DNA from 3 places in the Vibrio algivorus genome. Region 1 is predicted to be linked to each of the others. Evidence: predicted binding sites of a transcription regulator. Region 1 holds the regulator's gene; each other region holds the start of a gene.
What was found. The regulator MetJ, encoded in region 1, represses methionine synthesis genes. The targets are predictions, from matches to a motif close to TTAGACNTNTANANGTCTAA.
Positions count from the first base shown of each region.

Region 2: the regulator MetJ is predicted to act here: its motif matches at 3,817-3,836, upstream of metH (methionine synthase).
Region 3: the regulator MetJ is predicted to act here: its motif matches at 3,273-3,292, upstream of metK (methionine adenosyltransferase).

Region 1 is NZ_BSPV01000005.1:86,685-95,216, reverse strand. It holds gene metF (methylenetetrahydrofolate reductase) at 1-873, opposite strand, end outside; gene QQJ93_RS08715 (bifunctional aspartate kinase/homoserine dehydrogenase II) at 1,143-3,554, opposite strand; gene QQJ93_RS08710 (O-succinylhomoserine (thiol)-lyase) at 3,555-4,721, opposite strand; gene metJ (met regulon transcriptional regulator MetJ) at 5,358-5,675, shown strand; gene QQJ93_RS08700 (malic enzyme-like NAD(P)-binding protein) at 5,828-7,087, opposite strand; gene rpmE (50S ribosomal protein L31) at 7,250-7,468, opposite strand; gene priA (primosomal protein N') at 7,742-8,532, shown strand, end outside.
Region 2 is NZ_BSPV01000006.1:326,192-334,723, forward strand. It holds gene metH (methionine synthase) at 65-3,763, opposite strand; gene QQJ93_RS10560 (cation:proton antiporter) at 3,981-5,324, shown strand; gene metA (homoserine O-acetyltransferase MetA) at 5,427-6,368, opposite strand; gene sspB (ClpXP protease specificity-enhancing factor) at 6,576-7,061, opposite strand; gene sspA (stringent starvation protein SspA) at 7,064-7,699, opposite strand; gene QQJ93_RS10580 (cytochrome c1) at 7,855-8,532, opposite strand, start outside.
Region 3 is NZ_BSPV01000006.1:202,496-211,027, forward strand. It holds gene epd (erythrose-4-phosphate dehydrogenase) at 1-817, opposite strand, end outside; gene tkt (transketolase) at 939-2,933, opposite strand; gene metK (methionine adenosyltransferase) at 3,423-4,574, shown strand; gene QQJ93_RS09950 (DUF2189 domain-containing protein) at 4,785-5,585, shown strand; gene QQJ93_RS09955 (SprT family zinc-dependent metalloprotease) at 5,687-6,196, shown strand; gene QQJ93_RS09960 (GGDEF domain-containing protein) at 6,266-7,141, shown strand; gene rsmE (16S rRNA (uracil(1498)-N(3))-methyltransferase) at 7,248-7,979, shown strand; gene gshB (glutathione synthase) at 8,148-8,532, shown strand, end outside.

The DNA.
Region 1 (8,532 bases):
ACCTAGTGTGTGGCAAAGCGCATAAGTCATCTCAGAACGGTTAAGTGTATAGAAATGGAAATCCTTCACACCTTCACGGCTCAGCGTTCTCACCATATCAATTGCTTGACTCGCACCAACCATTTGACGTGTTACTGGATCGTCATCTAGGCCTTCGTATTGTTTGGCCATCCAGCTTGGAATACGAACATTGGTCATATCGGCAAAGCGCTTCGCTTGCTTATAATTTGACACAGGTAGAATGCCTGGGATAATTTCCACATCAATGCCAGCAGTTACGCAACGATCACGGAAACGTAGGTAGCTTTCTACATCGAAGAAAAACTGCGTGATCGCACGGTTCGCCCCGGCATCGACTTTACGTTTTAAGTTGATTAAGTCCGCTTGGGCATTTTTGGCTTCTGGGTGCACTTCAGGGTAAGCAGCAACCGAAATATCAAAGTCCGCAACACCTTTTAGCAACTCAACCAAATCAGAAGCATACATATCTGGTTTGCCACCATTTGGCGGTAGATCGCCACGTAAAGCAACGATATCGCGAATTCCATTATTCCAGTAATCTTGCGCAATCTCTTTCAGCTCATCACGAGAGGCATCAATACAAGTTAAATGTGGTGCGGCAATCAAGCCAGTTTGATCTTTAATTTCTTTAATAATTGAGTGAGTACGGTCACGTTCACCAGAGTTCGCACCGTAAGTTACTGAGACAAATTTAGGTTGTAGGGTTTTTAAGCGGTGAATTGAATTCCACAGCGTCTCTTCCATTTTCTCACTACTTGGTGGGAAAAATTCAAAAGAAACATTAATCTTGCCTTCTAGATCAGCAATATTATGGTTTAGCGCATCAATATGGCCTGCGTGTGAATAACTCATGTTTTACTCCCTGTGGACAAGCCACTTAACTCACCTAAAAAGTACGAATCTGAAAAGCATCCTTATCTCTATCGTACCTAATTAAAATTTCCCGAAGTCATTTAGACGTCTATATGTCTACAGAATGAATTGAATAGGATATAAAGTCAATCCTCTTATCATGAATTTTCTTCATAATAATGCTGAATAACTCTCAAATACAAAAAATGCCACCTCATTACTGAAGTAGCATTAATAAGTCATTGATTTAATAGTGTTATACCCAGCGACTAAATCAAATTAGATAAACGATTCAGATCCGATTGTAATGCGCCTGCTGTAACTGATCGCCCAGCCCCAGGGCCTTTAATCACTAACGGGTTATCTTTGTACCACTTACTCTCAATCGCAAATACGTTATCGCAAGGTAACAAGTTAGCTAACGCATGATCTGGAGATAACGCTTCAACGCCAACCGTTGCTTTGCCATCTCGAGATAAACGGGCAATATAACGCAACACTTTACCTTGCTTCTGAGCTTTAGCTAAACGCTCTGATAACAACTCATTCAACACTTTGCCTTTATCGAAAAAGTCATCGGTTGAAAGATCTTTTAGCTCATCGGGAACCAGTGACTCGACTTTAACGCTTTCTGGTTCTATTTCTAACCCAGATTCACGCGCCACAATTACCAACTTACGCATCACATCCGAGCCATCGAGATCTGAGCGAGGGTCTGGTTCAGTTAAACCTTGTTGCCACGCTAAGTCGACTAAATCAGTGAAAGGTACTGAGCCATCAAACTGCTGAAATAACCAAGACAAAGTACCTGAGAATATACCCGATACTGCGGTAATTTGGTCACCGCTATTGCGCAAATCTCGAATCGCATAGTTAACGGGTAAGCCTGCACCTACCGTCGCGTTATACAACCAATGTCGACCGGTTTTATCAAAGGCATTTACCACACGTTGGTAGTCTTGCGTTGAAGCAGAGCCTGCAACTTTATTGGCACAAATAAGATGCATACCATGCTCGGCAATAGCTTCATATTGGCTTGCTAGCTCAGCACTAGCCGTCACATCCATTACGACGACTTCATGATAATCAGTTTGGTGCGCTAAGGTGTGCAACCAAGCTTGACCATCATTCACAACGGATTCATCTTCAAAGCGAGTAATCGCTTGAGTAGGATCGATACCATTCAAATCCAGCCAATAAGTTTGACTATCGACTACGGCAACTAAATCAAAGCTCATTCCACGACGCTTTTCTAGTTCGGCTTTTTGCTCAGCAAATAATTCCAACCAACTTGAACCAATATTACCTTTACCACATAAGGCAATCGCAACTCGTTTCTGTGCTTGGAATAATTGAGAATGAACATCAACCACCAGCTCAGCGACATTGGTTTTACGCAAAATGGCCACTAGGCTTAAACCGGAATCGGCTTCTGAAATAAATTCAACCGGTGCATTTTTAAGTTTCTGGTAAAAACCATAACAATGATTTGGGTTAATCGTTACCCCTGCACCAACTGCTGCGACCATCGAATAACCTTCACGCAATTTAATCTCTGCGCCGACTGCGGTGTCTTGTAAATATGTCATTGCGCTTGCAGCAATTTCAGCGGTATATGCCAAAGAGACTAAACCTTGATCAGGTTGAGACTGCATAGCCAATGGCTGCAATTGTGCTCGAGTTAACGAACGCATTAAATCTGATTCTAAACGCGTAAAATCATGCCCTGCACCAAAGTGAATTTGAATCAGTAGCACTTCATCAAGTGAAGTAATGATTTTTGCGCCCCGGCCTGATGCCAATACTCGTTCAATACGAGTAGAACCTGATTCAGGCTGGTAGCTACAACGTAGACTTAAATCCATGGCACTTTGCGCAACTGGCTGCAAGGTACGGCTGTGTAATACTGGCGCGGCTAAACGGGCCAATTCACTGGCTTCATCTAAACGAAGCAAAGGGAGCAAACAAGCATCAGTGACTTTACGAGGATCTGCGCTATATACTCCTGCCACATCACTCCAAATCGTCACTCGAGAGGCTTCAGCTAATGCGCCAATCACCGTGGCAGAGTAGTCTGAACCATTACGACCAAGCAATACGGTTTCACCTGCATCATTACGTGCCATGAAACCTGTTATCACCACACGTAGTTTTCCGTGTTGAGCTAATTTTTCTTTTAGCAGAGGCAATGAACGACCACGATCAACTTCGGGTTGTGCACCACGCTCAGCTCGTAAGAAATCACGCGAATCCAGCTGCACCGCTTCCATATCAAGGTACGAAAGTAATGCGGCCAATAAACGAGATGACCAGACTTCACCATGGCCTAGAATGCTAGCTCGCATCACTTCAGTCACTGGGAAATTGATCTCCCCCAATGCCATAAACTCTTGATTAATTAACTCAAGCAACGGCTGTGCTTTTTCTTCTGGCAGCAGCTCATCTATTAACTTAATTTGGAACTGACGTAATTCCTGCAATATTTCATGAGCAATACGGCCATCTTTTTCTAGCGCACTAATCCACTCAATTAATCGGTTGGTAGTACTACCGGCAGCCGATACCACTACTAAATCAGCGGGAGATGAATATTCTTTTAAGATGTTGGCGACTCGTTTGTAGCACTCTGGATTAGCCAGACTACTACCACCAAATTTGTGTAACTGACGAGCAGATGTCATTTACGCTACCTCTTGTGCTTTTTTGAAAGCTTGCTCTAAATCAGCGATTAAATCCTGACTATCTTCTAATCCAACAGAAACACGCAACAGCAAAGGTGAGATCCCTGCTTCTGCTTGTGCTTCATCTGACATCGCTCGATGGGTCATAGATGATGGATGACACATCAAGCTCTCTACTCCGCCTAACGATTCAGCCAGAGAGAATAATTCTAATTGACCAACAAAGGCCTTTAACTGTTCCATGCTGCCATTAATTTCAAAACTCAGCATTGAGCCAAAACCACTTTGTTGCGCTTTGGCGATATCATGTCCAGGGTGATCGGGTAAGCTCGGGTGATAAATAGTGCCCACTAATGGTTGCTCTTGTAAGTAAGCTAATAAGTGTTGTGCACTTTCTTCATGTACTCGCATACGCGCCGCTAAGGTTCTTAAACCACGTAATGTCATGTAGCTATCAAACGGTGTACCGGTTGCACCAATGCAATTGCCCCACCATGAAAGTGTTTCTACATGCTCAGGATCTTTAGAAATAATCACCCCACCGATGACATCGGAATGTCCATTGATGTACTTAGTCGTGGAGTGAATAACAAAATCTGCACCCAAGGTTAATGGTTTTTGATATACCGGTGTCAAGAAGGTGTTATCAACCGCCACTAATGCGCCTACTTGCTTAGCTTTTGCACAAGATTTGGCAATATCAACCACACGCACCAATGGGTTTGATGGTGTTTCTAATAAAATCAATTTTGGCTTTTTAGCGATGGCGGCATCAAATTCCGCTTGGTTTGATTGGTCAACAAACTGAACTTTAAAGTCGCCTTTTTGTGCTCGAGTATTAAATAAACGGTAAGTACCGCCATAACAGTCATGAGGTGCGATAATCAAATCATCTGGGCCAATAAAGGCGGAAACCCATAAATTCAGTGCAGATGTGCCACAGTTGGTGATCACTGCACCAGCGCCTTCTTCAAGCTCAGATAAAGCTTGCTCAAGCAAACCACGATTAGGGTTTCCCGAACGAGTATAGTCATACTTAGGTACTTCACCAAAAGCCGGAAAGCCATAATTGGTCGATAGATAAATAGGTGGAACCACCGCATGATATTGGCTATCCGATTCAATACCGGTACGAACGGCGACAGTTGCTGGCTTTCTTGAACTCATTGGCGTATTCCTTTTCTCTTGCAATCGCAATCAATATACACAGACACTCGATCCACTATACCCAAGTAACTTCAAGATGCGAGTTTCAGCAAGATTAAAACAAGTTTTAGGCAAGGCAAATTGAATATGATCATGATTCTATCTCTATTTAATTTAACGCCGCATAAAGCTTGTTTTAACTTGCCCTTCGGGAGCTTCATCCAAGCCTTTACACTGCGTCAGATTCATTTGAAAGGTGCTTACATTCCTACACGAATCTTTCTTGTTTAAAGACTTGGATGATAGCTCTGAATTCTGCATCTTGAAGTCACTTGGGTATATACTAAAATCTTTCCAAAGCGCTATTGGCACAAACTCAATTTAAAAAACTGAAACTATTTACTACTTTAAAGTAGTAAGGAGCATATACCTAAGTAACCTCAAATTTGGATAACTAAAGCCATCCAAACCTGAGGTTAAGTATACAAATCCACTTACAGTGGCATGTGTGAAACAATATATAACGGTACTTTATCCCTCACAACATAGGACGTCAAGACTTCTGGCCATCTAAATGTCTTTACTTTCGGCAGTAAATGCTCCTAGAATTAGCACTTAGCCACTAAAATTACAGATATTAAACAACGAAGGTGCGTGATGGCAGATTGGAACGGTGAGTACATTAGCCCATATGCAGAGCATGGAAAGAAAAGTGAACAAGTTAAAAAAATCACGGTTTCTATCCCATTAAAAGTTCTTAAAGTATTAACCGATGAACGCACACGCCGCCAAGTCAACAACTTGCGCCATGCGACCAACAGTGAACTACTGTGTGAAGCATTCTTACATGCTTATACTGGCCAACCTTTACCAACCGATGAAGATTTGCGTAAAGATCGCCCAGATGATATTCCGACAGAAGTAAAACGCTTAATGACCGAAATGGGTATTGAGTTTGAGAATTTTGATGATTAAAAACGTGTCTCGGATACTCGTGGCTCGTTTCTCGAATATTCTTTCTCATTTTAATTAATCACTATAACGTTTTAGTTACTCACAATAAAAAGCCAGAACGAATCAAAACGTTCTGGCTTTTTCGGATCACGAGAAACGAAATTCGAGTTCCGTTATCGCTTATACTCTTCCGGCAATTCAATGCGAGCAACACCAGATTCTACTGCTGCACGAGCCACTGCGCCTGCTACTTCAGAAAGCAAACGTGGATCCATTGGTTTTGGAATAATGTAGTCTGGGCCAAATGATAGTGACTCAACACCAGCTGCTTTTAGAACTTCAGCTGGTACTTCTTGTTTAGCTAACTGACGAATCGCTTCCACTGCTGCTAATTTCATTTCGGTATTAATTTCACTCGCGCGTACATCTAACGCACCACGGAAAATGAATGGGAAACAAATAACATTATTCACTTGGTTCGGGTAGTCACTACGACCTGTCCCCATGATTAAATCATTACGAACTTTTGCCGCCAATTCAGGTTTAATTTCAGGGTCTGGGTTTGAACAAGCAAATACCACAGGCTTATCAGCCATTAATGCTAGCGCTTCCGGTGGGAGTAAATTTGGACCAGAAACACCTAAGAATAAGTCAGCCCCTGCAATCACATCTTCCAAAGTACGCATGTCTGTGTTGTTAGCGAACAATTGCTTATATTCATTCAAATCATCACGACGAGTATGAATAACGCCTTTACGATCTAACATGTAGATTTTTTCACGTAATGCGCCACATTTGATCAATAGCTCCATACACGCAACCGCTGCAGCTCCAGCGCCTAGACAAACAATTTTACACTCAGACAATTTTTTGCCCTGTAGCTCAATTGCATTTAGCATACCTGCTGCGGTAACAATCGCCGTACCGTGTTGATCGTCATGGAAAACGGGTACATCACAACGCTCAATTAACTGGCGCTCAATTTCAAAACAATCTGGCGCTTTAATATCTTCTAGGTTAATACCACCAAAAGTATCAGCGATATTAGCAACCGTATCGACAAATTCATCGATAGTGCGGTGCTTCACTTGAATATCAATCGAATCTAAGCCAGCAAAACGCTTAAATAAAAGGGCTTTACCTTCCATAACAGGTTTTGATGCCAATGGGCCTAAATTGCCTAGACCTAAAATAGCCGTACCATTTGAAATAACCGCAACCGTATTGCCTTTGGCGGTATATTTATAAGCATTATCAGGATTAAGTGCGATTTCACGTACCGGTTCAGCAACGCCTGGACTATAAGCCAAAGCCAGATCTTCCGCCGTATCGGCTGGTTTAGTTAAAGCAATGGCAATTTTACCTGCGGTAGGTTGGGCGTGGTAATCCAATGCTTTTTGGCGAAAATCATTTTGTTGCTGATCATCAGACATAGTGAACGTTTCCTAATTATTCTATTTCGTAGGGGGGGAGAATGATTTTAAAGGATCAAAACTTAACTTGGTAGTCAATACCGTTAATTTCAAGCAATAAAAAAGGGATGCCGAAGCATCCCTTTCAAATTCTGTCTTTCACTAAAATAGTTTAGTAGAAGATTATTTTTTGCTGCTAAGTGCACCAAAACGCTTGTTGAAGCGATCAACACGACCGCCTGTATCAACGATACGTTGCTTACCAGTGTAGAACGGGTGACATTTGTCACATACGTCTAGGTGGATAGATTCTTTTGCTAACGTAGAATTGAACTCAAAAGAGTTACCGCAAGAACAAGTTGCTGTTACAGCTTTGTATTCTGGGTGGATACCAGTTTTCATAGGACAAACCTTTTATTGGTCCGTATCGCTATCTGATTCTTACTCTAAATTTCTCTTGCGAGTATCAAAGCAGTCAGACACCATACGTTGTTACTAAAAAATGATGTAAAAATATACATCGTTAGAGGCGCAGTATAATAGTGAATCCGTCTCCATCGATCAACACATTTGCTCCCTTTTTCTACAATATTTCAGTTTTATATCGATAACGACTGCTTTATCATAGCCTTTCGTTTGTCTTTCCCTACTGTCTCAAGGACAATTTTCTTACTTATGCAGCCAAATATTGCTCAAGTTGCCCTACCTGTTCCTTTAGATAAGTGCTTTGACTACCTTATTCCTAATTATTTATTTCCCGTAATTGGTGGCCGCGTTTCTGTACCTTTCGGCCGCCAAACCTTAATTGGTATTGTAGTAGATATTGTCGATCATTCTGACTTCCCTGTTGAGCAATTAAAACCCATTAAAGCTTGCTTAGATGCCAAGCCTGTCTGGCCAAAACCACTCTATCAACTATTACATTGGTGTAGTCAGTTTTATCAATACCCACTTGGCGATACGCTAGCAATGGCTCTGCCATCATTACTTAAAAAAGGTAAAGCGGCTGATTTTACTAGTCTCAAAGAGTGGCACATTACCGAAGCCGGAAAAAACCAGTTAGCGGCTGGGTTTGGTCGAGCTCACCTGCAAGCCAAAGTGGTACGCATGCTAGATCATGGACCACTTCCTCATCAAGCAATGATCGACGAGGACATCAGCAGCGCCACGCTAAAAACACTGCAAAATAAAGGCTGGATTGAAGCAAAACACACTCAACCAACGCAACCGGAATGGCCAGCACAATTAGAAAACGAACAACACAAACCGCACTTAAATGAAGAACAAGCCATTGCGGTCGCCAGCATAAATAACCATCCGGGATTTGGCTGCTTTTTAATTGATGGCGTAACCGGCTCAGGTAAAACCGAAGTCTATTTAAATATTATCAAACCTGTGCTTGAACAAGGTAAACAAGCATTAGTCTTAGTACCGGAGATAGGATTAACACCGCAGACCATCAACCG
Region 2 (8,532 bases), on a different contig from region 1:
ATAGAGAAAAACTCGCAGCACCTCCGCCTAGGGACTAGGAACCAGGAACCGCTCTTCCCTATAATCAACTCAAATTCGGCCCTAGCCATTTCTCCATTTCCACTTCATCCCAACCTTTACGTTGTGCATACTCTTCCGCTTGATCTTGTTGGATCTGGGCAATCGCAAAATAGCGAGAATCAGGGTGAGAGAAATACCAGCCTGATACTGAAGCGCCCGGCCACATTGCATAACTGGTAGTTAAAGACATGCCGATGGTTTCTTCAACCTTGAGAAGCTCCCACAAACTGCCTTTTTCAGTATGTTCAGGGCAAGCTGGGTAACCGGGTGCAGGGCGGATACCTTGGTACTTTTCACGAATCAGATCATTATTGGTTAAGTTCTCATCCGCAGCATAGCCCCAAATATCTTTACGTACTTGTTCATGCATATATTCAGCAAATGCTTCGGCTAAACGGTCAGCCACCGCTTGAATCATAATGGCATTAAAGTCATCACCTTGCGCTTTATAAGCATCCGCTAATTCACGTTCACCAATACCACCAGTAACCGCAAAACCACCAATCCAATCAGATTTACCACTATCTTTTGGCGCAATGTAATCCGATAAACAGTAGTTCGGGCCTTTTGGTTTCTCCGTTTGCTGGCGTAAGTTATGCAGCACTTTAATCACTTGTGTGCGAGTTTCATCCGCATACACTTCAATATCATCCCCAACACTATTAGCAGGGAACATGCCACACATACCGCTCGCTTTAAGAATGCCATCTTGCTCTATTTGATCTAAGAAAACATTAGCGTCATCGAATAAGCGCTTAGCCTCTTCACCAACTTCTTCATGCTCAAAAATAGATGGGTATTTACCCATTAATCCCCAAGTTAAGAAGAACGGCGTCCAATCGATATATTGACGTAAAATTGCCGTATCAATATGCTCAAACACATGCACGCCCGGTTTAACTGGTGCTGGTGGGGTATAGCTTTGCCAGTCAATATTCACCTTGTTGGCACGTGCCTGCTCTAGTGTTACAGGCTTAGTGCGAGGACGCTTACGCGCATGCTGATCACGCACTCGATCATAGTCTAGATCAAGTTTCTCAACAAATGCTGGACGTAAAGAGTCAGAGAGTAATGCCGAACATACTCCAACCGCTCGAGAAGCATTGTTCACATACACAACAGGTTGAGAGTAATTTTGTTCAATTTTCACCGCGGTGTGAGCTTTTGAGGTAGTTGCCCCACCAATCAATAAAGGCAAGTCAAAACCTTGGCGCTCCATCTCTTTCGCCACATGCACCATTTCATCGAGTGATGGAGTGATCAGGCCAGATAGACCAATAATATCGACATTTTCTTCTTTGGCGACTTTCAAAATAGTCTCGGTTGGCACCATAACACCAAGATCGATGATCTCGTAATTATTACATTGCAACACAACCCCAACGATGTTCTTACCAATGTCGTGAACGTCGCCTTTTACTGTTGCCAATAAAATTTTACCATTGGTTTGCCCGACTTGCTTTTCAGCGTTGATGTAAGGTTCTAAGTAGGCCACCGCTTGCTTCATCACGCGCGCCGATTTCACAACTTGAGGAAGGAACATTTTACCTTCACCAAACAAGTCACCGACGACGTTCATGCCATCCATCAGTGGGCCTTCAATCACCTCAAGAGGTTTGGCAGCTTTAGCTCGGGCTTCTTCAGTATCTTCAACAATAAATTCGGTAATGCCTTTGACTAAGGCATGCTCAAGACGCTTTTCGACTTCCCAAGTTCGCCATTCCAATAAAGCAGGATCTTCCGCTTTACCAACTCCGTTTGAACGGTACTGTTCAGCCAATTCTAGTAAATTTTCGGTCGCATCGGCATGACGGTTAAGCACCACATCTTCAACCGCATCACGCAGCTTTTCCGGTACGTTATCGTAAATTTCTAATTGCCCTGCGTTAACGATCCCCATATCCATACCACGTTTAAAACAGTGGTATAGGAATACCGCATGGATTGCTTCACGTACGTAGTTATTGCCGCGGAATGAGAACGAAACGTTAGATACGCCTCCAGAAATCATCGCGTAAGGCAGATCACGCTTAATATCGCCCACTGCTTCAATAAAATCGACCGCATAGTTATTGTGTTCATCAATACCGGTGGCAATGGCAAAAATATTAGGGTCGAAAATAACATCTTCTGGCGGGAAACCCACTTCATCAACCAGAATACGATAGGCCTTGGTACAAATTTCGGTTTTACGTTCACGAGTATCCGCTTGGCCAACTTCATCAAATGCCATTACGATAACTGCCGCGCCATAGCGACGGATCAATTTGGCTTGCTCAATAAAGTTCTCAACACCTTCTTTCATCGAGATAGAGTTGACGATGCCTTTACCTTGTACGCACTTTAAGCCGGCTTCAATGACGTCCCATTTAGAAGAGTCGACCATGATAGGAACTTTCGATATTTCTGGCTCAGAGGCACATAAATTCAAGAAGCGTTCCATGCAAGCTTTAGCATCGAGCATCCCTTCATCCATATTGATATCGATGATTTGAGCGCCATTGGCTACTTGTTCGCGAGCCACATCAAGCGCTTCATCATATTGCTCTTCAACAATCAGACGCTTGAACTTAGCGGAACCCGTTACGTTAGTACGCTCGCCGACGTTCACAAACAACGAATCTTTATCTATGGTAAGTGGCTCTAAGCCCGATAGGCGGCAAGCTTTTGGTAATTCAGGCAATGCGCGAGGTTTTACCCCTTCAACAACACGTGCCATCTGACGAATATGCTCAGGTGTAGTACCACAGCAGCCACCAACCATATTTAGAAAACCACTTTCAGCCCATTCTTGAATATGCTTCGCCATTTCACGCGGTTCAAGATCATATTCACCGAAAGCATTAGGTAAACCGGCATTAGGGTGAGCGGATACATGGCTTTCTGAAATACGCGATAGTTCTTCAACGTATTGACGTAGTTCATTAGGCCCTAGTGCACAGTTGAGGCCAAATGACAATGGTTCAACATGGCGCAATGCGTTATAAAATGCTTCGGTCGTTTGCCCTGAAAGCGTACGACCAGAGGCATCTGTAATCGTGCCTGAAATCATCACCGGTAGTTTGAAGCCAAGCTCATCAAATACGCTTAATACCGCGAATGCACAAGCCTTTGCGTTTAAGGTATCAAAGATGGTTTCAATCATGATGATGTCCGCACCACCATTGATAAGCGCGCGGGTAGATTCAGAGTAAGCAATCACTAACTCATCAAAACTGACATTACGAAAACCTGGATCATTTACATCGGGAGAAATTGAGCAAGTACGATTGGTTGGCCCTAGTACACCTGCAACAAAGCGAGGCTTATCTGGTGTTTTTGCTGTCCATTCATCAGCCGCTTCACGAGCAAGTTTCGCCGCGGCAAAGTTTATCTCTGCACTTAAGCTTTCCATGTCGTAATCAGCCATCGCAATGGTAGTGGCATTGAAGGTATTGGTTTCTAGAATATCGGCACCAGCCGCTAAGTAGTCACTGTGTATTTTTTTTATTAACTGCGGTTGCGTTAAAACCAATAAGTCGTTATTACCTTTAAGATCACTATGCCAATCCGCAAAGCGCTCTCCTCGATAGTCATTCTCTTGTAATTGATGAGACTGGATCATGGTTCCCATGCCACCATCAATCAATAAAATGCGAGATTTTAATAACGTTTGAATTTGATGTTTTACTTCACTGTAATGAGAATTTGTACTTCCAGCCACGATACAACCTCTTTCCTTGATTCGTTAAGACATCCTAACATGCTTTATTTGCAATGGAAATCTAGACGTCTAAAATGAAATTTAAATCTCTAATATATCCTTTTTAACATGATTTTTATCTGCTTTACTCTAATCTTGTTAAAAATGTATTGATATTTATCAGTAAGCACACGAAAATTGCGGAATTACAATTTGTTACATTAGCCAAGGTTAAACTATGTCGGTCTATAATACCCTCTGCTTCCTATCGTTTGCTGCGATGGTGATTGCATTGATTAACAGTAAGTTTGGTCGCCTGCAAACGACTATTGCTATTACAGCGGGCTCAATGATGCTCTCGCTACTTATTATTATTGCCGGCCATAGTGGCTGGTTTAACCTTATCGACATCGCTTCAAAAACGATGACGGAAATTAACTTTGAAAGCTTCTTACTCAATGGGGTGCTTGGCTTCTTGTTATTTGCCGGTGGTTTAGGCATCAAGTTACCGCATTTTGCTGATCAAAAATGGGAGATCGCCATCCTTGCATTTGGTGGCACCCTATTTTCTACTTTCTTTATCGGTTTCAGTTTATATGCAATCTGCGATGCGATTAACATTCATATTGATTTAATCTACTGCATTCTGTTTGGTGCACTTATCTCACCAACCGATCCAATTGCGGTACTGGCAATTGTTAAGAAACTCCAAGCGCCACAACGCATCTCAACTCAAATTGAAGGTGAATCGCTATTCAATGATGGTATTGGCTTAGTTATTTTTGTCACTATCTTTACCGTCGCATTTAGTGGCCAAGCCCCTACTCCTGGTGGCGTGCTGACATTATTCTTACAAGAAGCAGTTGGCGGCATCGCTTACGGCTTTGTTCTAGGTCTATTGTTCCACTACCTAATTAGCTCAACCAATGATCACTCAATGGAATTACTCTTGATGATCTGTATTCCAACCGCCGGCTACGCTTTTGCTGAAACACTTGAAGTATCGGGACCACTAGCAATGGTCGTTTCCAGTATCATGATTGGTAACTGGACACGTTATGTTGGTTTTTCTAAAGAAAGTACCGAGCACATGGATCACTTCTGGGAACTAATTGATGAATTCCTTAACGGTATTCTGTTCCTACTTATCGGTATGTCTCTATTGTTGTTCGAATTCCACTCTGAAGATTGGATTATGATGGCGATTGCAGTACCACTGGTTCTACTGTCTCGTTTCCTAAGTGTTTGGATTCCATTTATCGGTTTTAAACGTTTTAGAACCTACAACAAATGGTCAGTGAAAATCCTAACTTGGGGTGGCTTACGTGGTGGTTTGGCACTAGCAATGGCGCTATCGATTCCACACGGTAAATACTTTATAACCTCTGCCAATATTGATATTAAAGAGATCATAATGGTGATGACCTACGCGGTAGTAGTCTTCTCGATCCTAATTCAAGGTTCAACCATTACTCCTATGATCAATAAAGCGAAAGTGGTACAAAAACAAATGGAAGAAGCAGATCAGCTACGTGCTCAAATGGAAGTGGATTCGAAAGATCAGGAAAATAAACCAAGCTAATAATTAGCCCATTCACTATATCGCCTCACAAAAAAGCAGCATAACTTTAAGGAATCTTCCAAAATAGTTATGCTGCTTTTTTGGGTTCTAAAACTTTATTTATCAATCATCTTTGGTGAAGTTATCTATCGAGAAATGGTCAAGATCGTAAGGTGTTTGCTGGTAGACACAGTAATTTAACCAGTTAGAAAACAATAAATGACCATGGCTTCGCCAACTGGCAATCGGTGGATTGTCTGGGTTGTCATTTGGGTAATAGTTCACTGGGACAGCAGGATCCATTCCTTCAGCTAAATCTCGCACATATTCATTATGTAAAGTATGAGCATCATATTCAGGATGTCCTGTGACAAATACATGCCGCTTATCTTTACTACTCGCAAGATAAACACCAGCATCATCAGAAGTCGCTAAGATATCTAAATCAGTATGTTCAGATAAATATTCTGAAGTGAAATCGGCATAGCGAGAATGAGGTGCTAAGAAGCTATCATCAAAGCCTCTGACTACCGGATGAAACTCACTAACCACATCATGATGATATACACCTGACAGCTTCTCTTTACGAGTACGTTTAGGTAAGTTATACAAAAGCTTTAAGCCAGCCTGAGCTGCCCAACAAACATATAATGTAGAAGTCACATGGTCTTTAGCCCACGACATTATTGTCTGCAAATGCTCCCAGTAAGCTACATCTTCAAATTGCACTAGCCCTAATGGCGCCCCCGTAATAATCAAGCCATCAAAATTTCTATTTTTCACTACATCAAATTGGCGATAAAAATTATTCAGGTGTTCGGTTGGCGTATTTTTACTTGGGCGGTCATCAATACGCAGCAACTCAATATCAACTTGCAGCGGACTGTTTGAAAGTAAGCGTAAAAACTGAGTTTCCGTCTCAATTTTTTTCGGCATCAAATTTAAGATCAATACTTTAAGTGGACGGATCATCTGCGTAGTCGCACGTGTCTCCGACATAATAAAGATTCTTTCCTGACGTAAGATATCAGAAGCAGGAAGTTGATCGGGAATCTTGATTGGCATTGCACTCTCTCCATAAGCAATCTAGACGTCTAAACACCCACGAGTATATCAAGACAAAAAGGAATGTCGAGCAGGAATATAAGGAGAGTCCATTGCTTACTTCTGTTTATTCCACATTAAGTTTAGCTCAAAAAAAAGCAGCGCATTAAATGCACTGCTTTTGAAAACGAAATGACTTATACCCAAGTTACTTGGGTATAGTTATCACTACTTAACGATAGTTAAACTCGGGCGACCTTTAGGTTTAGCCGAAGCTTCAGGTTCATCAGTAGTTGATGCTTTAGGATCTTCATCACTTGAGCTAGTAACACTTGATAGTGACGATACTGGCTCTTCTTCGATGCCAGCTTCCATCTCAGCAGTGTAAGCATCTTCTGGTTCAAACATAGTTCCAGCGCCGTTTTCACGTGCATAGATAGCCTGTACTGCATACATAGGAACAATGACGGAATGTGGACGACCGCTAAAGCGAGCATTGAACATAATGGCATCATTACTGATTTCTAAGTTACCAACCGCTCGTGGCGCAACGTTCAAAATAATCTGTCCGTCTTGCACAAACTCTATTGGTACACGTACACCAGGTAATGTCGCTTCCACCACTAAGTGTGGAGTCAGTTCATTATCCACTAACCATTCATAAAATGCGCGCACTAAATAAGGGCGTCTTGGTGTCATTTTGTCCATATCCATGATTAACGAACCAAGCGCATTTCTCGTTCAGCTTCTGTTAATGAAGCTAAGAATGAATCACGCTCAAACACGCGGCTCATGTAGATTTTTAGCTCTTTTGAACCAGGGCCAGATAGCTCAATACCAAATGTCGGTAGACGCCATAGTAATGGTGCTAAGTAGCAGTCGATTAGGCTAAACTCTTCGCTCATGAAGTGCTCATATTCAGCAAAAACAGGAGCCAAAGTTAACAAGTCATTACGTAGTTTAGTACGAGCCGCTTCCGCTTCTTCAGGTGTACCTGAAACAATTTTCTCTGCTTGTGAATACCAGTTACGCTCAATACGGTACATCATCAAACGGCTATTACCACGAGCAACAGGATAAACAGGCATCAAAGGTGGATGAGGGAAACGTTCATCAAGGTATTCCATGATGATATTTGAGTTATAAAGTGCAAGCTCACGATCGACTAGAGTCGGAACTGACTTATATGGGTTAAGTTCAATAAGTTCAGTTGGTAAGTTATCTTCTTCAACTAACTCAACTTCAACACTAACCCCTTTTTCGGCTAGAACAATACGAACCTGATGGCTATACATATCTGAAGCACTTGAAAATAGAGTCATCACAGAACGTTTATTGGCAGCTACAGCCATTGAGAAGCCCTCCAGCACACTTAAAAATAAAAAAGAATGGAGGCTCAATGCCCCCATTATATAAAAATTAGCAAGGAATTTTAGCACAAATGTTTACATTCAGGCTAATTTTTATTCCCAAGGCTTACTGATTATAGCTCAATAAGCCTTAGCTATTAATGAACATCACGCCAGTATTCTTTCTTCAGTAAAACCACTACGATAGTAAAGATCACTAAGAAAGCCATTACCCACCAACCTAGAGCGTGGCGTTCTAGCTTCACAGGGTCACCAGAATACTCAAGGAAATTAACTAAATCACGGACAGTATTATCATACTCTTCCGTCGTTAACTCACCCATTTTAACGATTTTAGTCCCTGTGACGACTTTATGCTCTTCACCATCGACTGTCGTGGTTTCAAATACAGGCTCAGGGATCCCTTGTAAACCTTCCAGCACGTGTGGCATACCAACATTAGGGAAAGTCGTGTTATTCACCCCAAATGGACGAGATGGATCAGCATAAAAACTGCGTAAATAGGTGTATAACCAATCAACACCACGTACTCGAGCGACTAAAGTTAGATCTGGTGGCGGAGTACCAAACCATTTGCCAGCATCTTCTGCTGGAATCGCATTGGTCATCAAATCACCGATTTTCGCATTAGGATCAAACACTAGGTTTTCCATCATTAAATCATCTGGAATACCTAAATCTGTCGCGACACGCTGATAACGTTGATATTGCGTTGAATGACATGCTGCACAATAACTCATAAAGGTTTTAGCACCACGTTGTAACGATGCTTTATCCGTTAAGTCATTATTAGCACTGTCTAAATGTACATTTCC
Region 3 (8,532 bases), on a different contig from region 1:
CTACGATAGATTGATTTACGTCATTAACATTGACATTTTTGTGAACTGTGACACTTAAATCCATCGCTGTGACATTAATTGTAGGCACTCGAACTGAAATTGCTTCAAATTTATCAGCAAATTTAGGGTAAATTCTTGCGATACCTAAATGAAGTTTAGTATCAACAGGAATGATAGATTGGCTAGCGGCCCGAGAACGGCGTAAATCGGAGTGATAAGCATCAATCACTTGCTGATCGTTCATAGAAGAGTGAATGGTGGTGATAGTGCCAGACTCAATACCAAAACTGTCATCTAATGCTTTAATCACTGGAATAATACAGTTAGTCGTACAAGAACCATTCGAAACCACATGATGTTCAGCAGCCAATGTTTCATGATTCACACCGTAGATAATCGTGTTATCGACATCATTACCACCTGGATGAGAAAACAACACTCGTTTCGCTCCAGCTTGAATATGCAATTGCCCATCGACTTGCGATCCAAACTTACCAGTACAATCTAAAACGATATCGACATTGAGATCTTTCCAAGGCAGAAGCTTGGCATCAGAGAGGTGTAATATACGAATCGAATCAAAACTTGACTCGCCCTTATCGCTGTGATGAATAAGAAGATGCTCTTGATCATGGGTAACTTTTTTGAAAAAACGACCATGACTCGAATCGTATTGCAGAAGATGTACCATTCCTTCGGGTTCAGCAAGTTCATTAATGGCCACTACTTGTATCGACTGATCTTTGCCACTTTCATATAAAGCGCGCAATACACTGCGTCCAATTCGACCAAATCCATTAATAGCAATTCTGAGCATAATCATTCCGTGGCATCAATCTAAAGTGGCAGTATGTTACCTCATCGTCTTTTAATACGCATTAAAAAAGCCGAGCAATCATGCCCGGCTTTCATCTTTCAATTATCTAAACCTTAAAGGATTAAGCAATTAACTCTTTCGCAGTTTCAACTACGTTTTCAACGGTAAAGCCGAACATTTTAAATAGCTCACCCGCTGGCGCTGACTCACCGAATGTTGTCATACCGATGATGCGACCGTCTAGGCCAACATACTTAAACCAGTAATCCGCAATACCCGCTTCAATTGCAACACGAGCCGTTACGTCTGATGGTAATACTGATTCACGGTAAGCTGCATCTTGCTTATCAAATGCATCGGTTGATGGCATTGATACGACGCGTACTTGTTTACCTTCCGCAGAAAGTTGCGCAGCAGCTTCAACCGCTAGCTCAACTTCAGAACCTGTTGCAATCAAGATTAGCTCAGGTTTGCCTGCACAATCTTTCAGAATGTAAGCACCTTTCGCGATGTTCGCTACTTGGTCAGCAGTACGTTCTTGTTGTGCTAGGTTTTGACGAGAGAAGATTAACGCTGAAGGCGCATCTTTACGCTCAATCGCCAGTTTCCAAGCTACAGCAGATTCAACTTGGTCACATGGACGCCATGTACTCATGTTTGGTGTCATACGTAGAGAAGCCATTTGCTCAACCGGTTGGTGAGTTGGACCATCTTCGCCTAGGCCGATTGAATCGTGGGTGTAAACTTGGATGTTTTGCACTTTCATCAAGGCTGCCATACGCATTGCGTTACGTGCGTATTCCATGAACATTAGGAAAGTTGCGCCGTAAGGAATGAAACCGCCGTGTAGTGCGATACCGTTGATGATAGCCGTCATACCAAACTCACGTACGCCGTAGTGTACGTAGTTGCCTGAGGCATCTTCAGCAGTCAAAGATTTAGAACCAGACCACATAGTTAAGTTCGATGGTGCTAAGTCCGCAGAACCGCCCATAAACTCAGGTAGAATTTGGCCAAATGCTTCTAGTGCATTTTGTGACGCTTTACGTGATGCAATGTTAGCTGGGTTTGCTTGAAGATCAGCAATGATAGCGCTTGCTTTTTCTTCCCACTCTTTAGGTAGCTCACCCGCCATACGACGTTTGAATTCTGCCGCAAGCTCAGGGTAAGCCGCTTCATAAGCAGCCAGTTTTTCATTCCAAGCCGCTTCTTTTGCTGCACCCGCTTCTTTTGCGTCCCATTCAGCGTAAATATCTGAAGGAATTTCAAATGGACCGTGTTCCCAACCAAGTTGCGCTTTAGTTGCAACGATTTCATCAGCACCTAGTGGCGCGCCGTGACAATCGTGCGTGCCCGCTTTGTTTGGAGAACCAAAACCGATCACTGTTTTAGTACAAATAAGCGTTGGACGAGGATCCGCTTTCGCAGCTGCAATCGCTGCTTCAATTGCGTCAGCATCGTGACCATCAACTGCTGGGATTACATGCCAACCGTACGCTTCAAAACGTTTAGGTGTATCATCTGCAAACCAACCTTCTACGTGACCATCGATAGAAATACCGTTGTCATCCCAGAATGCAACCAATTTACCTAGACCTAGCACACCAGCTAAAGAAGCCGCTTCGTGTGAGATACCTTCCATCAAACAGCCATCGCCTAGGAATGTATAAGTAAAGTGATCAACGATATCGTGGCCTTCACGGTTAAACTGAGCCGCTAATGCTTTTTCAGCTAACGCCATACCAACAGCATTGGTGATACCTTGACCTAGTGGGCCAGTAGTCGTTTCAACACCAGGTGCATAACCATACTCAGGGTGACCTGGCGTTTTTGAATGCAATTGGCGGAAGTTTTTCAGTTCAGAAAGAGGAAGGTCATAACCAGAAAGGTGAAGCAAAGAGTAAATCAGCATCGAACCGTGGCCATTTGAAAGCACGAAACGGTCGCGATCAAACCACTCAGGGTTTTGTGGGTTGTGATTCAAGTGACCACGCCAAAGAACTTCAGCGATATCGGCCATGCCCATTGGGGCGCCTGGGTGGCCTGAATTAGCCTGTTGAACACCGTCCATGCTAAGTGCGCGGATTGCATTTGCTAGATCTTTACGAGACGTCATGTCTGCTCCTGGATTTGCATAAGCGATTTATTAAGGTTGGGAAAGCTTGCCGAATACTTCAACTCACTTTTAATTCTGCGTGGTATTGTCGCAAAGCGACTGCATGACTGCAAACGTTAACCACTTGATATTTTCTCTTTTGGGGTTATTTTTTTTGCTTTTTTAGCATTGTCACATTATTTCCCCTCAATGCCCGACATTATGGGAACGCAATCGAATACGTCAATAGAGAGAAAGGCAAATTAATAAACATTTTCTCTACCTCCGTTATCTCACTTTTAAGACAACTAAATAGCAAAAAGAGAAAAAAGGCTTGTAATTCGACCAATCAAAACTAGAATAGACGTCTAGATGTAGAAACACCTACAGAATTTATTGTTTTTAAAAAGACGCGATTCATAGCATTAGCTATACAAGAACGCGTCTTTTCTAACTTAACTGCATTCATCAAGCGATGAATTGGCATGATTCACAGTGGAGCACTCACACATGGCTAAGCATTTATTTACTTCAGAATCTGTATCTGAAGGTCATCCTGATAAAATTGCTGATCAAATTTCTGATGCAGTATTGGATGCAATCCTAGAGCAAGATCCTAAAGCACGTGTGGCGTGTGAAACTTACGTAAAAACCGGTATGGTAATGGTTGGCGGTGAAGTCACAACTTCAGCCTGGGTTGATATTGAAGAAATTACCCGCGAAACCGTTCGCGAAATTGGTTATGTTCATTCTGATATGGGCTTTGATGCAGACTCTTGTGCTGTATTAAATACCATCGGTAAACAATCTCCAGACATCAACCAAGGTGTTGATAAAGCCGACCCTAAAGATCAAGGCGCTGGCGACCAAGGTATTATGTTTGGTTATGCATGTAACGAAACAGAAGTATTGATGCCAGCCCCAATTACTTACTCTCACCTACTTGTACAAAAGCAAGCTGAAGTACGTAAAAGCGGCAAACTTGATTTCTTACGCCCTGATGCAAAATCTCAAGTAACTTTCCAATACGATCAAGGAAAGATTGTTGGTATCGATGCTGTCGTACTATCAACTCAGCACTGTGATTCAATTACTACCCCTGATCTACGTGAAGCAGTAATGGAAGAAATCATCAAACCTGTACTGCCTTCTGAATGGCTAAATAAAGAAACAAAATTCTTTATCAACCCAACCGGTCGTTTTGTTATCGGTGGTCCAATGGGTGACTGTGGTCTGACTGGTCGTAAAATCATCGTAGATACCTACGGCGGTGCAGCTCGTCACGGCGGCGGTGCTTTCTCTGGTAAAGATCCATCAAAAGTTGATCGTTCAGCCGCTTACGCAGCGCGTTATGTAGCAAAAAATATCGTAGCAGCAGGCCTTGCGGATCGTTGTGAAATTCAACTTTCATACGCTATCGGTGTAGCTGAGCCGACTTCTATCATGGTAGAAACGTTTGGTACAGAGAAAGTACCATCAGACATCATTATCGAAGCAGTTCGTCAGCACTTCGACTTACGTCCATACGGCCTACAAGAAATGTTGAACCTACTTCAACCTATCTACAAGAAGACGGCTGCTTATGGCCACTTTGGTCGTGATGAATTCCCATGGGAAGCAACGGACAAAGCAGAAGCACTGCGTGGATTTGCTGGCTTATAATTCGTTTTCACGACAAACCACAGTACTTTCAAACCCTTGCTATTCGGTGAGGGTTTTTTTATTGCCCATCGGTTTTTTCCACTCATCAAATTTGAACAATTTTTAGTCATTAAATTTGTAATTATCCCAAACAACAGCAATATTTATATATACCCAAATAACTTGGGCTGCTGCACAGATTTGTTCCCTCATGAATTGCTAGGAGGATTTATGCCTCGTACTGCTAAACCATCAGATTTTAGAACACCAGATAATGAATATGCTCGCACCATACCTTGTGAGAAAATCGCTACATTCGCACCATTACAATGGCTGAAACTCGGCTTTCGCGATATTTTTAAAGCTCCTGTGATCAGCTTATTTTACGGCATTTGCTTTGCTGTTGCCGCTGCTGGTATTGAATGGCTAGTCTATTTGCAAGGTTCTCATTTAGTCATTTTCCCTAGCCTGATTGTTTATATGTTAATCGGCCCATTTTTAGCGCTAGGACTATACGATGCGAGTTGGCAAATTGAGAAACATCATAAACCTAAATTATTCCATTCAATAAAAGCGATTAAGCGTAATGGCGTTTCACAATGGAGCTTTGCTCTATTACTTTGTGTTGCGATGATCTTTTGGATGCGCATTGCTGCCTTGTTACATGCTTTATATCCAGAAATGCAAGGGGCCTCAATCGAAGCTTTCCTACCTTTTTTAATCAGTGGTTCTGTGGTTGGGTTTATTTTCTCATGTGTCATTTTTTCTATGTCGGCATTTTCGATTCCATTAATGATGGAAAGGCGAGTCGATATGATGACCGCCGTCTTTACGAGCTATCACGCCGTCAAAAATAACCTAAGTGCCATGGTAGTATGGGCGGGAATAATTGTTTTATTTATTGGTTTTGGTTTTGTCACAGCTGGTATAGGAATGATCATTGCGATGCCTATCCTAGGCTTTGCTACTTGGCATGGTTACCGACAAACTATCAGTCGTAAACATGAAATCCATCACCATATACCCAAATAACTTGGGTATAACATTAATTGTATCTACCTCTTATCTCTATTAACATTCGGCTCCTCTTCGGTTCTGAATGTTAGTAGAGAGTCATAGTGTCAGCCATTGTCATTCCTCAAAGTTTAATCCATCAATTGGAAAACAGCCTTCAGCTTCACCTAAAAAAAGCAGAGTTGGCCTTTGAATGTAGCTTTCCCACACCAGAACTTACATTTAATGTACGAGGAAAGGTGGCGGGAAAAGCTTACCTGCAACAATGGCGAATTCGCTTAAATCCAACATTATTTATTGAAAATCAACAAGCATTTATAGAACAAGTGATTCCGCATGAGTTGGCCCACCTTATCACCTACCATCAATTTGGTCGCGTAAAGCCTCATGGCAAAGAATGGCGATATGTGATGGCAAATATTTTTCAATGCCCACCTGAAATTTATCATGCTTTCGATGTTAGTTCGGTACAAGGGAAAACCTTTACTTATCAATGCCAATGTCAAACCCACCTATTATCAATTCGACGACATAATAAAGTGAAACGTCAACAAACTCGTTATCATTGCTCTTTATGTGGTACTCAATTAGAGCGATTAAACAAAGAAAAAGTGATCAATAGCCTATAAAATAGTTTGTATTGCTTTATGATTAAACCGTAAATCCCCTCTCCCTTTGAAGTAACGATAACTAACGCTATGAATGAATATCAACATATACTCGAAATTCACCCTAACCCATGCGTGATTCATATTGACTTCAAACCACTCTACGCCAACGATGCCTTTGCTCGGTTTAGTGGGCTAAAAAGCGCAGATCAAATTTTGGAAATGGCATCTTTAATGGTGTTGATTAACCCCGAAGAAAGAGAAGACGCACAGCTTCGTTACCAAAAAACCTTCACGGATCATCAAACTGAGCCTAAAGTAATTCCCCATACTGATTTATTGGGAAATCCAGTGATGGTTGAAATAACTGATAAATTAATCAATTGGTGCGGACAACTAGCTGTTTGTACCTTCATCAGTATTGTTACTGACACCATCAATAAAGAACGTCAACTAAAAAAACTCGCTGAGCAAGATCCCTTAACTCAGTTACATAATCGACGTTATATCATCAATAAGATAACAAAACTTCATCAGGAAGAGTTAGCCAAAGAGTTCTTTTTAGCCATTGTGGATATTGATTACTTCAAAAAAATCAACGATCAATATGGTCACTTTGTTGGCGATAAAACATTACAGCAACTGGCTGAATTACTCCGTGGGTTTGTTGGAGTAAATGACTATTTAGCCAGACTAGGTGGAGAAGAATTCATACTACTCATTCGCTCAAATTCGGCTCAACATGTTGTCGCACGTTTAGAGTCTCTACGTGCCTCCATAGAAAATCATCACTTTATGATTAAACAAGAAAATACCGATGATGAATTTAGAATTCGCTGTACGCTATCAATTGGGATGACACAAATCCAACAAGGTGAAAAAATAGATTCAAGCTATATTCGCGCCGACAAAGCACTGTATACCGCAAAGCATCAAGGTCGTAATCAAGTTATCATCAACGATTAATGCTATATATCGTAAAACATAGTGTGTGAAGTTAACCTTTCCCCTTGTTTTTTACTGTTAAAACATCCATGTTAAGAAAAGCAATTAAGCTTACACAGGTCATGACATGAGAATTCCAAGAATTTATCATCCCCAAGCTATCGAACAGCTAGGAGAAATCCACTTATCTGAAGACGCGGCGGGCCATGTTGGCCGAGTACTGCGTATGACTCAAGGCCAAGAAGTTTTACTATTTGATGGTTCTGGAGCAGAGTTTCCAGCGGTAATCATTTCTGTCTCAAAAAAGAATGTGGCCGTAAAAATCAAAGAGCGTATCGAGCGTAGCATTGAATCACCGTTAAACCTTCACCTTGGCCAAGTCATTTCTCGTGGCGATAAAATGGAATTCACAATTCAAAAGGCGGTCGAACTAGGAGTGAATACCATCACACCTTTAATTTCCGAACGTTGCGGTGTAAAACTCAACGCAGAACGCTTCGAGAAAAAACTGCAACAATGGCAAAAAATCGCGATTGCCGCCTGTGAGCAATGTGGTCGTAATATCGTACCAGTCGTTCGCCCTTTGATGCAGCTAGAACAATGGTGCGCAGAAGATTATGATGGGTTAAAACTCAACCTTCATCCTAGAGCAAAGTATTCAATCAATACTCTGCCAGCACCGGTCAGTAAAGTACGCCTACTCATTGGCCCTGAAGGTGGCTTGTCTGATGAAGAAATTCAAATGACTGAACAGTATCAGTTTGAAGAAACACTCTTAGGCCCACGCGTACTACGTACTGAAACCGCAGGCTTATCAGCAATTACTGCCTTACAAGTTCGCTTTGGCGATCTCGGTTAAGGTACACCCAAGTGACTTCAAGATGCAGAATTCAGAGCAATCATCCAAGCCTGTAGACAAGGACGATTGCTGAAGGAATATGAGCACATTGAAGTTTTTTGCGTATCAACATCTCAAATATCGCGATAAAAAAGCGGTATCAATGAATTCGCCAACTATGGAGTATCAATGATGAAAATTGGCATCGTAATGGACCCGATTTCAACCATTAACATCAAAAAAGATTCAAGCTTTGCAATGCTGCTAGAAGCCCAACGACGTGGTTGGGAAATCCATTATATGGAAATGTCAGATCTTCATTTAGAACAAGGTAAGCCTCTTGCTGATACCAAGATCGTAAACTTATTTGAAGATGCCAATAAATGGTATGAATTCACTTCAGAACAATCGATTGAGCTATCAGAGCTAGATGCAGTTTTAATGCGTAAAGATCCTCCGTTTGATACGGAATACATCTACGCTACCTACATTCTTGAACGTGCTGAAGAACAAGGCACTTTAATTGTAAATAAGCCGCAAAGCTTACGTGATTGCAATGAGAAACTTTTTACCG